One region of the Nonomuraea fuscirosea genome, then DNA from elsewhere that is predicted to be linked to it. Evidence: riboswitches for the same ligand, from Rfam matches in the RefSeq annotation. Region 1 holds a riboswitch; the other holds the start of a gene.
The links. A riboswitch is a leader RNA that binds a small molecule or an ion and turns the genes downstream of it on or off. The one in region 1 is predicted to bind S-adenosylmethionine.

Region 1 (6,909 bases):
GGCCCTGGGCGGTGGGCTGAGGCGGTGGCGGTGGCGGCTCAGGCGGTGGCGGTCAGGTCGAGGCTCTGGAGGCCGCGGATGACGTAACCGGGCTTCCAGGACGGCTCCTGGCGCAGCTCCAGCGTGCCCGCGCGGTCCAGCAGCGCGCCGAACGACTCCGCCAGCTCGATCCGGGCCAGCGGCGCGCCCAGGCAGAAGTGGATGCCCGCGCCGAACGAGATGTGCGGATTGTCGGCGCGGCCCACGTCGAGCCGGTCCGGGTCCTCGAACACGGCGGAATCCCGGTTCGCCGAGCCGAACAGCAGCGCCACCTCCGAGCCGCGCGGGATCCGTACGCCGTGCACCTCGATGTCCTCCAGCACCCAGCGCTCGAACATCTGCAACGGCGTGTCCCAGCGCATCAGCTCCTCGACGGCGGTGGGCAGCAGGGACCGGTCGGCACGCAGCCTGGCCAGCTCGCCCGGGTTCCTGAACAGCGACCACCAGCCGTTGCCCGTCACGTTCACGGTGGCCTCGTGGCCGGCGTTGAGCAGCAGCACGCAGGTGCCGACCAGCTCGTCCTCGGTCAGCTCGTCGATCTGGGTGAGCGCCGAGATCAGGTCCTCGCCCGGGGCGCGGCGACGTTCGGCGGCCAGGGACTTGAGGTAGCCGGCGAACTCCTCGGCCGCGCGCACCGCGGTGTGCTGGGCCTCGGCGGCGGGGTTGAGCTCGTACATGCCGCAGATGTCGGCCGACCAGGGGCGCAGCAGGTGGCGGTCCTGGCCGGGAATGCCGAGCATCTCCGCGATGACGGTCACCGGGAGCGGCTCGGCCACCTCGGCGATCAAATCACCGCCGCCCTTGTCCACGTACGCCGCGACCAGCTCCCCCGCGATGGCGCGGACGCGGGGGCGCAGCGACTCGACCATGCGCGGCGTGAACGCCCTGGAGACCAGCCGGCGCAGCCTGGTGTGCACCGGCGGCTCCACGTCGAGCATGCCCGCTCTGATCACGCGCCAGAACGGCTCCTGGAACTCCGGCTCCGCCGGCCTGCCGAACTCCTCGTGGGTGGCCACGTGCAGGTAGGAGCGGCCCAGCCGGCGGTCTCTGAGCAGCGCGTTGACGTCGGCGTGCCGCGCGACGAGCCACTGGCCCGTCGGCTCGTAGTAGCTGACGGGCGCCTCGCGCCTCAACTGGTCGTACACGTTGTACGGGTACGCCACGAAATCCGGATTCCAAGGATCAAAGCCCACTATTTCATCTTAGGAGGGGGTTCCCCCTTCTTGGTGTGCCTGCTGCTTCTTGGCGTGCCGGCTGCGGACCCGGATGTTGAGCAGCTCCACGATGACCGAGAACGCCATCGCGAAGTAGATGTAGCCCTTCGGGATGTGCTGGTCGAGCCCCTCCGCGACGAGCACCACCCCGATCAGCACCAGGAACGACAGCGCCAGCATCTTGATGGTCGGATGCGCGTCCACGAACCGGCTGATCGGCCCGGAGGCGAACAGCATCACCACCACGGCCACCACGACCGCCGCGATCATGACGCCCAGCTCGTCCACCATGCCGACGGCGGTGATCACGGAGTCCAGCGAGAACACCACGTCCAGCACCATGATCTGCACGATCACCGACGTGAAGGAGATGGCGGCGGCCTGCTTGCCGTCCTTGCCGGCCGGGCTCTCCATGCTGTGGTGGATCTCGGTGACGCTCTTGCCCAGCAGGAACAGCCCGCCGAGCAGCAGGATCAGGTCACGTCCCGAAATTTCCTGACCCAGCACCGTGAACAGCGGCTGGGTGAGTTGCACCACCCAGGACAGGCCGAACAGCAGCAGCAGGCGGCTGACCAGCGCCGCCGCCAGACCGAGCACGCGGGCCCTGTCGCGCTGCTCAGGGGGCAGCTTCCCGGCGAGGATGGAGATGAAAATGATGTTGTCGATCCCTAGGACGATCTCCAGGGCGACCAGGGTGAAGAAGCCGATCCAGATGTTCGGATCGGCCACCCAGTCCAGCATCGGATACCTCCATGACTCGGGGGGCGGATAGGGGTTTCCGGTAGCAACGAGCCGGGCCGCGGATTAGTTCGCGGGGTTGCGATTCATGCCCGGGTGTCGGTTATAGTTCCCCTCGTAGGTCATGAGTGCCAGCGACAAGCCCCGGCTAGCTGGCCGGCAACCCTCGCGTCCGCGGCGGGGTGCCCCGGGTGAAGACCTGGTCCGTCACGAGGTGTGGCGGGCAAGCGCGGGCTCCGTGGCTGCTTCCAGGGGTCCGATGGCCCTTCAGGAGGTACCCCTGTGTCCACTCTGACGATCTTCAGCTCCACCCGTACGCCCGAGGCCGCCGCGCCGTCCGCAACGAGCCGGCCCATCCCCGCCGTGCTGGGCGCCGACCTGGAGGTGCCGGTCAAGGGCGGCAGGCTGGTGGGGTACGCCAACCTGGACTACGCGGCCAGCGCCCCCTGTCTCGAGCCGGTCAGCGCCGCCGTCACCGCCGCGCTCCCGGCCTACTCCAGCGTCCACCGCGGCGCCGGCTACGCCTCGCAGCTCACCACCGCCCGGTACGAGCAGGCCCGGCACACGGTCAGGGCCTTCGTCGGCGCCCGCCCTGACGACTCCGTGATCTTCACCCGCAACACCACCGACGCCACGAACCTGCTGGCCGGCTGCCTGCCCGAGGGCACCACCACGGTGGTCTTCGACACCGAGCACCACGCCTCCCTGCTGCCCTGGCGGCACGCCGTGCGGCTGGCGCCGCCCGCCTTCCCGGGCGAGGCCGTACGCGCCGCCGACGAGGCGCTGGCCGCGATCGAGGGGCCCAAGCTGCTGGTCGTCACCGCCGCCTCGAACGTCACCGGCGAGCTGTGGCCGATCGCCGCGCTGGCGCACATCGCGCATCGGCACGGGGCCAGGATCCTGGTGGACGCGGCGCAGCTCGTACCGCATCGGCGGCTCAACCTGACCGCGCTCGACCTGGACTACGTGGCCTTCTCCGGGCACAAGCTGTACGCGCCCTTCGGGGCCGGCGCGCTCGTCGGGCGGAGGGACTGGCTGGCCGAGGGCGAGCCGTACCTCAAGGGCGGGGGCGCGGTGCGCTCGGTCGGGGAGAGCGTGGAGTGGCACGACGACCCCGAGCCCAGGCACGAGGCCGGCACCCCGAACGTGCTCGGCGCCATCGCCCTGGCCGCCGCCTGCGACGCGCTGACCGCGACCGGCTGGACCGCGCTGGTGCGCGAGGAGGAGCGGCTGATCGCGCGGCTGCGCTCGGGGCTCGCCTCGATCGACGGCGTACGGGAGCTGTCCCTGTGGGGGGACGACCACCCGCGCGTCGGCATCGTGTCGTTCACCGTGGCCGGATACTCGGCGCGGGAGGTGGCCGAGGCGCTGTCCGGCGAGTACGGCATCGGGGTGCGTGACGGGAAGTTCTGCGCGCACCCGTTCGTCCGGCACCTGCTGGGCACCTCCGGCGGCGCCTCCGATGGGGACTGCGCGGACGACACCGGCTCGGCGGTGCGGGCCTCGATCGGCATCGGGAGCACGCAGGAGCACGTGGACCGGCTGATCGAGGCCGTGCGGGACCTCGTCTCCCGCTGCTGAGCCCGCCACGGGCCGCACCCGCCGTTGCCGTCCTCCGAGCACGTGACCGAAGGCTCGGGTCACACACCCGAAGGCTCGGGTCACACACCCGAAGGCTCAGGTCGCGCGCCCGGGAGGTCAGCGGTTCGGCGGCTTGTGGTGCTGCGGCGGCTCGTCGGAGACGAGCGCGTCGATCTCCCTCATGTCGTCGTCGTTGAGCCTTCCCGAGCCGGTGGAGCCGGTGGAGCCGGTCGAGCGGGTCGTGTCGGGCGCGGCCGGCTGCCTGGGCACCTCAGGACGGTCGCCCGACATGTCCCGCTCAGCGGGTGTCATGGGCCCGCCGGCGCGACCGGCCGGCGCCGTGCCCTCGGCGGTGGTACCCGCCGCACTGCCCCTGCTCGGGGCGTGCGCGGCCAGTTCCTCCTCGGCCGCCCGCCGCTCCCCGCGCCTGCGGAAGACCGAGGTGAAGATGGCGTCCAGCCCGATACGCCCGCCGCCCAGCGCGAGGAACAGCAGGCTCAGCGCGCCGAGCGCCCCCGGCAGCTCCCAGCCGTTGTTCGCCGACAGCACGCCGTGGCTCCCGTGCACGAACGCGATCGCGCCGATCATGTCGATCAGCAGCAGCAACGCCACCGGGCGCACCAGCAGGCCGAGGATCAGGAAGACGCCTCCGACGGTCTCGATGACGGTCGAGAACCCGGCGGCCATCTCCGGCATCGGGATCCCCATCTCACGGAACCCTTGAGTGGTCGCGCCGAGCCCGCCCTGCCACTTCTGCCAGCCGTGTGCCAGGAAGATCACGCCGGTGGCGATGCGTGCGATCAGGGCTGCGATATCAAAAAGAACTCTCTTCATGGTGTTTTCTCCCCCCGTTACCGGTATTCCTCCCCATGTCCGTCTTCGGGATGCGTTTCCGTACCATCTCTTGACCGTCCCCCGCGCTGGATCACGTACGAGGACGGTGGCAGCATTGCCGTATGACGGAACGAGTGGTCGGAATCGGCGCGGGCGCGAAAGAGCTGGCCACCGAGGACATGATCCTCAACATCGGCCCGCAGCACCCGTCCACCCACGGGGTGCTCAGGCTCCGGCTGACCCTCGACGGCGAGCGCATCGCCACCGCCGAGCCGATCATCGGCTACATGCACCGGGGCGCGGAGAAGCTGTTCGAGGTCCGTGACTACCGTCAGATCATCATGCTGGCCAACCGGCACGACTGGCTGTCCGGCTTCGCGAACGAGCTCGGCGTGGTGCTCGCCGCCGAACGCCTGCTGGGCATGGAGCCGCCGGTCAGGGCCGTGTGGGCACGCACGCTGCTGGCCGAGCTCAACCGGGTGCTCAACCACCTGATGTTCCTCGGCTCCTATCCCCTGGAGCTGGGCGCGATGACGCCGCTGTTCTACTCCTTCGACGAGCGCGAACGCATCCAGGCCGTCATGGAGGAGATCTCCGGCGGGCGCATGCACTACATGTTCAACCGGGTCGGCGGGCTCAAGGAGGACCTGCCGCTCGGCTGGCTCGACCGGGTGCGCGAGGCCGTCGCCGGGACCCGCCGCCGCGTGCCCGACATCGAGAACCTCATCCTGCACAACGAGATCTTCATCGCGCGCACCAGGGGCGTGGGCGTGCTCACCCGCGAGCAGATCATGCAGTACGGCGTCAGCGGCCCCATCGCCCGCGCCTCGGGCGTCGACTTCGACCTGCGCCGCGACGAGCCGTACCTGGCCTATCCCGAGCTGCCGGTGAAGGTCGTCACGCGGAGCGCGGGCGACTGCCACGACCGCTTCGAGGTGCTGTTCGAGCAGCTCAAGGTCTCGCTGGACCTGGCGGACGCCTGCGTCGAACGGCTGCGCTCGCTGCCGCCCGGCCCGGTCAACCAGCGGCTGCCCAAGGTGCTCAAGGTGCCGGAGGGCCACACGTACGCGTGGACGGAGAACCCGCTCGGGATCAACGGCTACTACCTGGTGTCGAAGGGCGACAAGACGCCGTGGCGGCTCAAGCTGCGCTCGGCCTCCTACAGCAACATCCAGGTGCTGCGCGAGATGCTGCCGGGGCATCTGGTGGCCGACATGGTGGCCATCCTCGGCTCCATGTTCTTCGTGGTAGGTGACATCGACAAGTGACCACCCCTCCGGCCCCCTCCCCCGAGCGCGACAAGTACGTCGACTGGCTGCGCGCGCTGAGCCTGATCGTCGTGGTCGTGTGGCACTGGGCCTTCACCATCCTGGAGTGGAAGCCGCAGGGCCCCGAGCCCACCAGCCCGCTGGGCTTCACCTCCGGCCTGTGGATCCTCACCTGGCTGCTGCAGGTGCTGCCGCTGTTCTTCTACGTCGGCGGCCACGTGCACCTGCTGTCCTGGCGGCGGGCCAGGGCGCGCGGCGTCGGCATCGGCTCGTTCGTGGCGCGGCGGATCAAGGCGCTGGCCTTACCGGCGCTGGTCCTGTCCGGGGTGTGGATCGCCATCGGAGCGGTGGTGACGTACACGTTCCAGGTGGACTGGATGTGGCGGGTCGTGCTGCTCGTGCTCAGCCCGCTCTGGTTCCTCGGCGTCTACCTCGTGCTGATCGCGCTGCTGCCGCTCGCGCTCTGGCTGCACAAGCACTACGACGTGCTCACCCTCATCTGGCTCGCCGGCGCGGCGCTGGTGGTGGACGTGCTGCGCTTCCGGTACGAGGTCGAGGGCGTCGCCTGGCTCAATATGATCATCATCTGGGGGCTGGCCCACCAGGCCGGGTTCTTCTACGACCGCGTCGTCGACCTGCCCAGACGCTACGACGTGGCGCTGCTGTGGACGGGGCTGTTCGCCCTGTTCGGGCTGGTCTACTCCGGCATCTACCCGGGCTCGATGGTCGGGGTCCCCGGCGACAAGTGGTCCAACATGGCGCCGCCCACGTTCGTCATCGTGGCGCTGCTGCTCTTCCAGATCGGGCTGGTCGAGGTGCTGCGGCCGGCCATGGAACGGGTGCTGGAACGGCCAGGCTGGCGGCGGCTCAACGACTTCATCAACCGGTACGCGCTGCCGCTGTTCCTCTTCCACACCACCGGGATGGCCATCTCGCTGGGCCTGTCGTGGTGGCTGTTCGGCTCACTGGGCGACCGGATCCCGCCCGACACGGTGTGGTGGCTGGAACGCCCGATCGCCGTCATCGGGCCGCTCATCTGCACGGCTCCGGTCATCTACCTCTTCGGCCGCAGGCGGGCCCCCGTCGGGCAAACGCAGGACAAGGGCGTCGGCGGGTCCATAAGCTCGGGACATGGCTGAGATCGCCTTCCGGGCCAACGCCGAAGACGAGCGGATCATCCGCACCGCCCTTCGCGAAGACGAGCGGCCGAGTGACGTGCTGCGCCGCGCGCTGCG
Region 2 (6,909 bases), 400 kb from region 1:
TGGCCTCCACCCCACGGGCCTTGCGTACGAACAAGGGCATTCCGGCAGCCGACTCCGCGGCCGCCACTTGCCGGGAGATCGCCGACTGGGTGTAGCCGAGGAGGTCGGCCGCCGCGGTGAAGGATCCGGTTCCGACGACGGCGTGCATGACGCGTAGTGCGGGAACGGTGAACTCCGCCATGCGAGCAACCTAATCCATGCGTACTCCGCATGTCTAATATGCGAAAGACTCGTTTGTGGAATGGCTTGTGCGCCGGGATGCTGGAACCAAGAGGAAACACCTTTGGAAGGGAACGACCCTGATGTCCAAGATCTGGTTCATCACCGGCGCATCGCGGGGCTTCGGCCGCCTGTGGACGGAAGCCGCACTGAATAGAGGTGACCGGGTCGCGGCCACCGCCCGCGACGTCACCGCGCTGGAGCCGCTCGCGCGGCGGTTCGGGGACGCCGTCCTGCCGCTGCCGCTCGACATCACCGACCGGAAGGCGGTGTTCGACTCCGTGGAGCGAGCCGTCGAACGGTTCGGACGTCTCGACGTGGTCGTCAACAACGCCGGCTACGGACTTTTCGGCATGGTCGAAGAACTCACCGAGGCCGAGCTGCGCGCCCAGATGGAGACGAACTTCTTCGGCACCGTCTGGGTCACTCAGGCGGTCCTGCCCGTGCTCCGGGCCCAGCGTTCCGGCCGGATCATGCAGGTCACGAGCGAGGGCGGCGTACGCGCCTACCCCGGGATCGGCGGATACCACGCCTCCAAGTGGGCGGTGGAGGGCCTGTCCGAATCGCTCGCCCAGGAGGTCGCCTCGTTCGGCGTCCATGTGACCGCGGTCGAGCCTGGCCCTTATGCCACGGATTTCGGCGCCGGTACGAGCATGCGAGCCACCGACCGTCACCCCGATTACGCCGCCGTCCACGAGGCGACCGCCAAGGAATGGATCCTGGGCGACCCTGAAGCGACCGCGGACGCGATTCTCGCGATCGCCGACGCCGAGAATCCTCCCCGGCGGATTCTCCTCGGGCACACACTCCCCGAAGTCGAGGACATCTACGCCGAACGGCTTCGCGTGTGGCGGGAGTGGGCATCGGTCACGGAGGCGGCGTTCGGCGAGCGGATCATTCCCGAGCCCGCCTGACGCAAAGGCATGGCTCGACTGGAAGCAGCAGCTGCGGAGCGCATTCTGGGCTTCAAACTCCCTTGAGTGCTGGCGCGGCTCTACGGTGAAACGGTGTGGCGGCTCGTTTCGCGGATCAGATCCAGCCTTCCTCCCAGGCGCGGCGGGCGGCGGCGTGGCGGGAGCCGACGCCCAGTTTGGCCATGGCCGCCGACAGGTAGTTGCGCACCGTGCCGGGCGCGAGGTGCACCTGGGCGGCGATCTCGCTGACCGATGCCCCGGTACGGCAGGCACGCAGCACGTCGAGTTCCCGGTCGGTGAGCGGGCAGGGGCCTTCGGTCAGGGCGGACGCGGCGATGTCGGTGTCGATGTACCGCCGGCCCGCGGCGACGTCGCGGATGATCTCGGCGAGCCGGGACGCCGGCGTGGTCTTGGGCACGAACCCGCTGACGCCGGCCGCCAGGGCGCGGCGCAGCACCCCCGGCCGCGCGTGCCGGGTGACCAGCACGACCCGGGCGCCGGGCAGCGCGGCCATGATCCGTGCGGCGGCATCCAACCCGTCGGCCGGCGGCATCTCCAGGTCGAGCACGGCGATGTCGGGGCGGTGCTCGCGGGCCAGCCGTACCGCGTCGGTGGACGTGGCGGCCTCGGCCACCACGGTGAGGTCGGGTTCCAGCGCCAGCAGCGCGGCCAGGGCGCTGCGCAGCAGGTCCTCGTCGTCGGCGATCAGCAACCGGATCATCGCGCCTCCGCGCTCGCGCCGACCGGCAGGCAGGCGGCCACGACGAAGCTTCCGTGTTCGTGCTCCCAGGTCAGCTCGCCTCCGGCGGCCCGCAGGCGGTCGGCCAGGGTGCGCAGCCCGGTGCCCGCCCCCGAGCCGGGCGGGCCGGTCGCGCCGTCGTTGCGTACCCGCAACCGGGCCAGGCCGTCCGTGAGGCGGTAGTCGACCTCGGCGGCGCGAGCCCGGCTGTGGCGCAGCACGTTGGTGGTGGCCTCTCGCACGACCAGCCCGAGCAGGTGCCGGCACGCGTCGGGGAGCGGCCCGGTGCCCGCGGCGGGCTCGACGTTCATCTGGACCCGGATGTCGGCCGCGGCGAGCACCCGGCCCGCGTTGGCCAGCTCCGCCTCCAGCGTCGTACGGCGGTAGCCCTGCACGACGGCCCGCGTGTCCGAGAGCGCGTCGGTGGCGAGCCGCTGCACCTCCAGCATCTCCGCGGTCGCGCGGGCCGGGTCGGCCGCCGCCAGCCGGGCGGCCAGTTCGCTCTTGCGCGCGATCACCTGTAGGTGGTGACCCTGGATGTCGTGCAGGTCGGCGGCGAACCGCAGCCGTTCCCGGGTGACGGCCAGCTCCCCGTCGAGGCGCCGCGCCGCGTTCAGCCGTTCCGCGATGTCCCACGCCCACAGCGACCCGAGCGTGACCCAGGCGCTGAACGCGACCAGTCCCGGCGGGAACAGCACCGCGCGTACCGGGTCGTCGCCTCCCGCGACCGCGCCCGGCACGGCCGCGGCGGCCATCGCCACGGCGATCAGCGCCCACCGGCGCGGCGGCGGCAGGAACGTCGCGACGACCGACACCGTCATCGCCGGGGCCAACGCCCACAGCGCGTCGTCCCGTACGGCCAGCAGAACGCCCCCGAGCGTGGCCGTACCGGCTGCGCTCGCGGCCATCCACGCCAGGAGCGGGCGGCCGGGGCGCTCGCCGGGTGCGGTGGCGGGGTCGAACGCCAGCCGGCGGTGCAGCAGCACCGCGCAGCACACGGCTGTCACGGCCAGCGCGGCGGCGCCCGCACCCCTGGCCCAGACCGGTACGCCGGAGGCCAGGAGCCCCGCGCCGGCCACGGCGACCAAGAAGAACGCGGTGCTGCCGGTGAGGCTCCACCAGGTGTAGCGGCGGAAACTCCGAAGTGCCGCCGTCCCGCCGTCGGTCCCGTGGTCGCGCACGCAGTCATTGTGACAGCACGCCGCGTCGCGGGCCGGTCGCGATTTCCGCCGCGGTCGTTTCATGACAGTTGTCACGAGATTTAGTGACAAAGCCACGCGCACGCCTGTGGTTTCGGCACTACTGGCGGCCGCCTCCAGCGGCCAGGCTGAGCGCGGTAGATGCCCGGCCCCGTAGGGAGGAACCGCATGGACGGCCCGCCCGCGCACCCCGATCCGTCACCTGTCACCCCATCACCCCACCAGGAGGTCTCCATGGCGAGCGTGTCCCATGGACGCGGGCATCGGGTCCGCCGGTTGCTCGACCGCTGGCCCACGGCGCTGGCTCTGGCGCTGTCCGCGGCGACCTTCGGCGGCACCGAGTCGGACGCGGCGGTGGCGTCGTTCGCGTCGATCCTCGTGCTCCTGCCGTTGCTGTACCTGGTGGTCGCCAAGCTGGAGGCGCGCCGCGCGACGTGGCCGCTGCTCGTGGGCGGGCTGGCCGGCGTCGTCGCGCTGCGCGCGCTGGAGGTGATCGAACCGGCCGTCGTGTTTTCCGCCCTCGCGCTGATCGTCCTGCTCTGGAGCGTCGTGGACGGGCACGTTTTCCGGTCCGGGACGTTCCGGGTGCAGGCGCTGGGGATGCTCGCCTTCGGTGCGCTCGGGCTGATCGGGCTGGCCGTGGATCCGGATCTGGGCCGTTACCTGGTGGCGGCCGGATGGTTCTGCCACGGCGTCTGGGACTTCGTCCACCTGCGGCGGGACAAGGTGGTGGCCCGGTCCTTCGCCGAATGGTGCGGCGTCATCGACGTCGTGATCGCCGCAGAGTTGATCTTCAGGTGGTAGGCCAGGGCCGGGGAAGAACGGGGCGGCCGCTTTGGTTGGATCCGCACTCGCATATGGAGAACCACTTCTGGAAGTCGATGATGTCGTCGAGCGGGAGTTCGGTGAGTTGCTCCTCCAGCCGGATCAGGCGCGCCTTCCTGGTGCCGGTCTCCTGGGCCGACTGTTCGATGAGTGCCCAGAACGCATCCTCGTACCTGGGCGGATGATCGTATGAGCGGTCAGTTCTGCCCAGAGCCGGTGCGGCGGCGTGGCAACCCTGGTCGGTGCGTTCGGTTGGTACGGCAGGGTCGGCGTGCGGTGGCCGGCCCGGTGTCGCGTCACCGTCCGGGACCGGCCCTCAGGCCGCACATGCGGAGCACCGGAGGGCTTCTTGCGCCCGCCGAATGACGTTTGACGCCGCCCTCCCACCGGGGCATGATCTCTACTTCGAGATTCATCCAGAGGATCCGAGGGACCTGGCCCAGCGACGGTCCGGCAACCTGCCCGAAGAAAGGGAAAGGTGCCAACGCCAGGAACGATGAGGAGGGCTCGATGAGCCTGGGGCTTGATGTTCCTTTGCTGCATGGATCGCTCGTTCGGCTGGAGCCACTCGCGATGAGCCACGCGTCGGATCTGAGGCGGGCCGCGGAAGAGGACCGTTCCTCTTACGGTTTCACCTTGGTTCCCCATGCCGCTGAGGTGGAGGCGTACCTGGCGGCCCAGTTCGCTCGTGAGAGCGACGGGCTGACTCCCTTCGCACAGGTTCGGGTGCGCGACGAGATGGCGGTGGGATGCACGGCGTTCTGGGATCCCCGAACATGGCCGGATCGGCAGGATCTGCGCGCCATCGAGGTCGGCTGGACATGGCTCGCGGCATCCGCACAGGGCACCGGAATCAATGCCGAGGCGAAGCTCCTCCTTTTCACGTATGCGTTCGAGACGTTGGGCGTGGCCCGCGTCGACCTGAAGACGGACGCCCGCAACCAGCGGTCGCGCCAGGCGATTGAGAACCTCGGCGCATGCTTCGAGGGCGTGCTGCGCAGTTGGTCACCCTCCTGGGCGCCTGGCGAAGCGGGGTTGCTGCGAGACTCGGCCATGTTCTCTGTGGTCGCTGCTGAGTGGCCGACCGTCAAGCAGGCGCTGCGTGCTCGCCTCGCCAATGCGAGCACCGGGTAGTTCGGGCGTCTTTCCCAGTGACCGGACAGCGCGAGTTGCCTGGGTCGGCGACGAATAAGGCGGACGGGCTGCCCCACCGTCCTCAGCACCGGAAGCGGCGGGCAGCGCAGGCGTAGCCTGCGCCTTCCAGGAGTAGCGTCTGAGCGGAGCGAAGGCCTGCACGGGGTCGAGGCTTGGCTCGACTGGGAGTAGCGGCTGAGCTCCGTGCGCGAAGCGCCCCATCGTGATGACCTTGCGTGCCGGAGGCGCGCTGCAAAGAAGGCAGCCCGAGCGGAGCGAGGACCGCTCGGGGCGGGGTCCCGGGAGGCAACCACGACATCGGGCAACGGGTGGGTGGCTGAGGGCCACCTACCCGAGCCGCTTCGATAGTGGAGCCTAGGAGATTCGAACTCCTGACTTCCTGCTTGCAAAGCAGGCGCTCTGCCAACTGAGCTAAGGCCCCTTCGACGAAGATAGCTTACCGGGCGGTGGAAGCTACCTGCGTCGTACCAAGGTCATCGCTCAGGACCAGATTCGGGAAGTCGGCGATCGAGTCGAGGATGTGGGTTGCGCCGCCCTTGAGCAGGCGTTCCTTGCTGTGGACGCCGGTCATCACCCCGGCCACGATGGAGGCGCCGGCGCGTTTGCCGCAGAGCATGTCGCTTTCCGAGTCGCCGATCACGGCCACCTGGCGGACGTCGGGGACTCCTGAGCGGAGGACCGCGTGGAGGACCATGTCGGGCCAGGGGCGGCCGCGGCCGCCGGCGTCTTCGGGGGAGATGGCCAGGTCGATCTTGTCGTGCCAGCCGAGGACGCTCAGGATGCGGCTCAGGGTGGTGCGGCTGAAGCCGGTGATGAGGGCTAGTTTGATGCCGTTGCCACGGAGTTTGTCGAGGACCTCCATGACTCCGGGCATGGGTACGAGACCCGCCCGCTCCAGCGCTCCCTCGTAGGAGCGTTCGAACGTCAGGTTCGCGGCCTGTGCCTGGGCCTCGTTGCCGGGGAAGATCCCACGGAAGACATCGATCTTGGGGCAGCCCCGGGACCGGTGCACGTGAACCATGGCTCGCGCGTACGCTCCGGTCCCGGGCACTATGCCCTGGGTCGCGATCGCCTCGGCAAAGGCGCGCTCGACCATGGCGATGTCACCGACTGTGGTGCCTGCCAGGTCCAGGCACACCAGCTTGATGGGGACGACGTCACTCATCGCCTCGCCGGTCGGTTAGTTCTCGCTGCCGGTCGCCTCGGTCCAGAGATCGAGCTCTGCGCGGTCGGCCTGCACCTTACGCCAGATCAGCAACCCCCCAAGGGCGATCAGCGCCAGAACGAGCAGCTTCTTCACGGTGTGACCCCACTTCTTCGACGGTCTCACCTGCCGGGGTGAGACCCAACGGTTGACAAGCAGCCTAGCAAGGGATGGCTGGGCTCCCTGTGTTGCGCACGGACCAGATGTGCGGAATGTGCGAAGGACGGGCGTTCAACCCCTGGTGGGGCCGCTTTACCCGTCCCATCTTGGACAACATCCCATGTGACAAAGGTTCGAGCGTGGATGCTTCATGGTTCGTGGTTCTTGATTGGACAACAGCTCGATCATGCCAAAATTCCCCGCTTGATGCGCACAGGGGGATAGGGGACGGGGATCTGTCGCCTGTTCCCAGTCCGTGGTCTCCTCGTGCACGCGGGCGTGGACGCAACCTGGAGACGCGGGCTCTCCTGTGCTGCTGCTCCGGTGGGGTTGGGGTTTGAGAGAGCGCGGAAGGTGAGGGCGGCTCGGGAAGTTGGTCGCTACTCTGCCCGCCCGTGGGCGCGCTTCAGCCGTATCTGAAGTCGAGAAGGTGTTGCGGGTCCTCAACCGACCGCGGACGGCGGCGGCTCGCTGTTCAGGCTCAGGGGGTACGGT

Region 2: linked by a shared signal. The riboswitch ahead of OIE67_RS47945 (GNAT family N-acetyltransferase) and the one ahead of OIE67_RS46055 (aminotransferase class V-fold PLP-dependent enzyme) in region 1 are both predicted to bind S-adenosylmethionine.

Annotation. Positions count from the first base shown of each region.
Region 1 is NZ_CP109074.1:10,031,251-10,038,159, forward strand. Features, by position in the region: gene OIE67_RS46045 (cytochrome P450) at 39-1,232, opposite strand; gene OIE67_RS46050 (TerC family protein) at 1,242-1,994, opposite strand; SAM riboswitch class IV at 2,112-2,227, shown strand; gene OIE67_RS46055 (aminotransferase class V-fold PLP-dependent enzyme) at 2,274-3,572, shown strand; gene OIE67_RS46060 (DoxX family protein) at 3,690-4,406, opposite strand; gene OIE67_RS46065 (NADH-quinone oxidoreductase subunit D) at 4,529-5,674, shown strand; gene OIE67_RS46070 (acyltransferase family protein) at 5,671-6,813, shown strand; gene OIE67_RS46075 (hypothetical protein) at 6,806-6,909, shown strand, end outside.
Region 2 is NZ_CP109074.1:10,434,779-10,441,687, reverse strand. Features, by position in the region: gene OIE67_RS47970 (LysR family transcriptional regulator) at 1-181, opposite strand, end outside; gene OIE67_RS47965 (SDR family NAD(P)-dependent oxidoreductase) at 303-1,133, shown strand; gene OIE67_RS47960 (response regulator transcription factor) at 1,249-1,854, opposite strand; gene OIE67_RS47955 (sensor histidine kinase) at 1,851-3,053, opposite strand; gene OIE67_RS47950 (hypothetical protein) at 3,240-3,875, shown strand; gene OIE67_RS55685 (DUF4240 domain-containing protein) at 3,865-4,107, opposite strand; SAM riboswitch class I at 4,306-4,399, shown strand; gene OIE67_RS47945 (GNAT family N-acetyltransferase) at 4,407-5,030, shown strand; tRNA gene OIE67_RS47940 (tRNA-Ala) at 5,400-5,472, opposite strand; gene OIE67_RS47935 (HAD-IA family hydrolase) at 5,488-6,216, opposite strand; gene OIE67_RS47930 (DLW-39 family protein) at 6,232-6,351, opposite strand.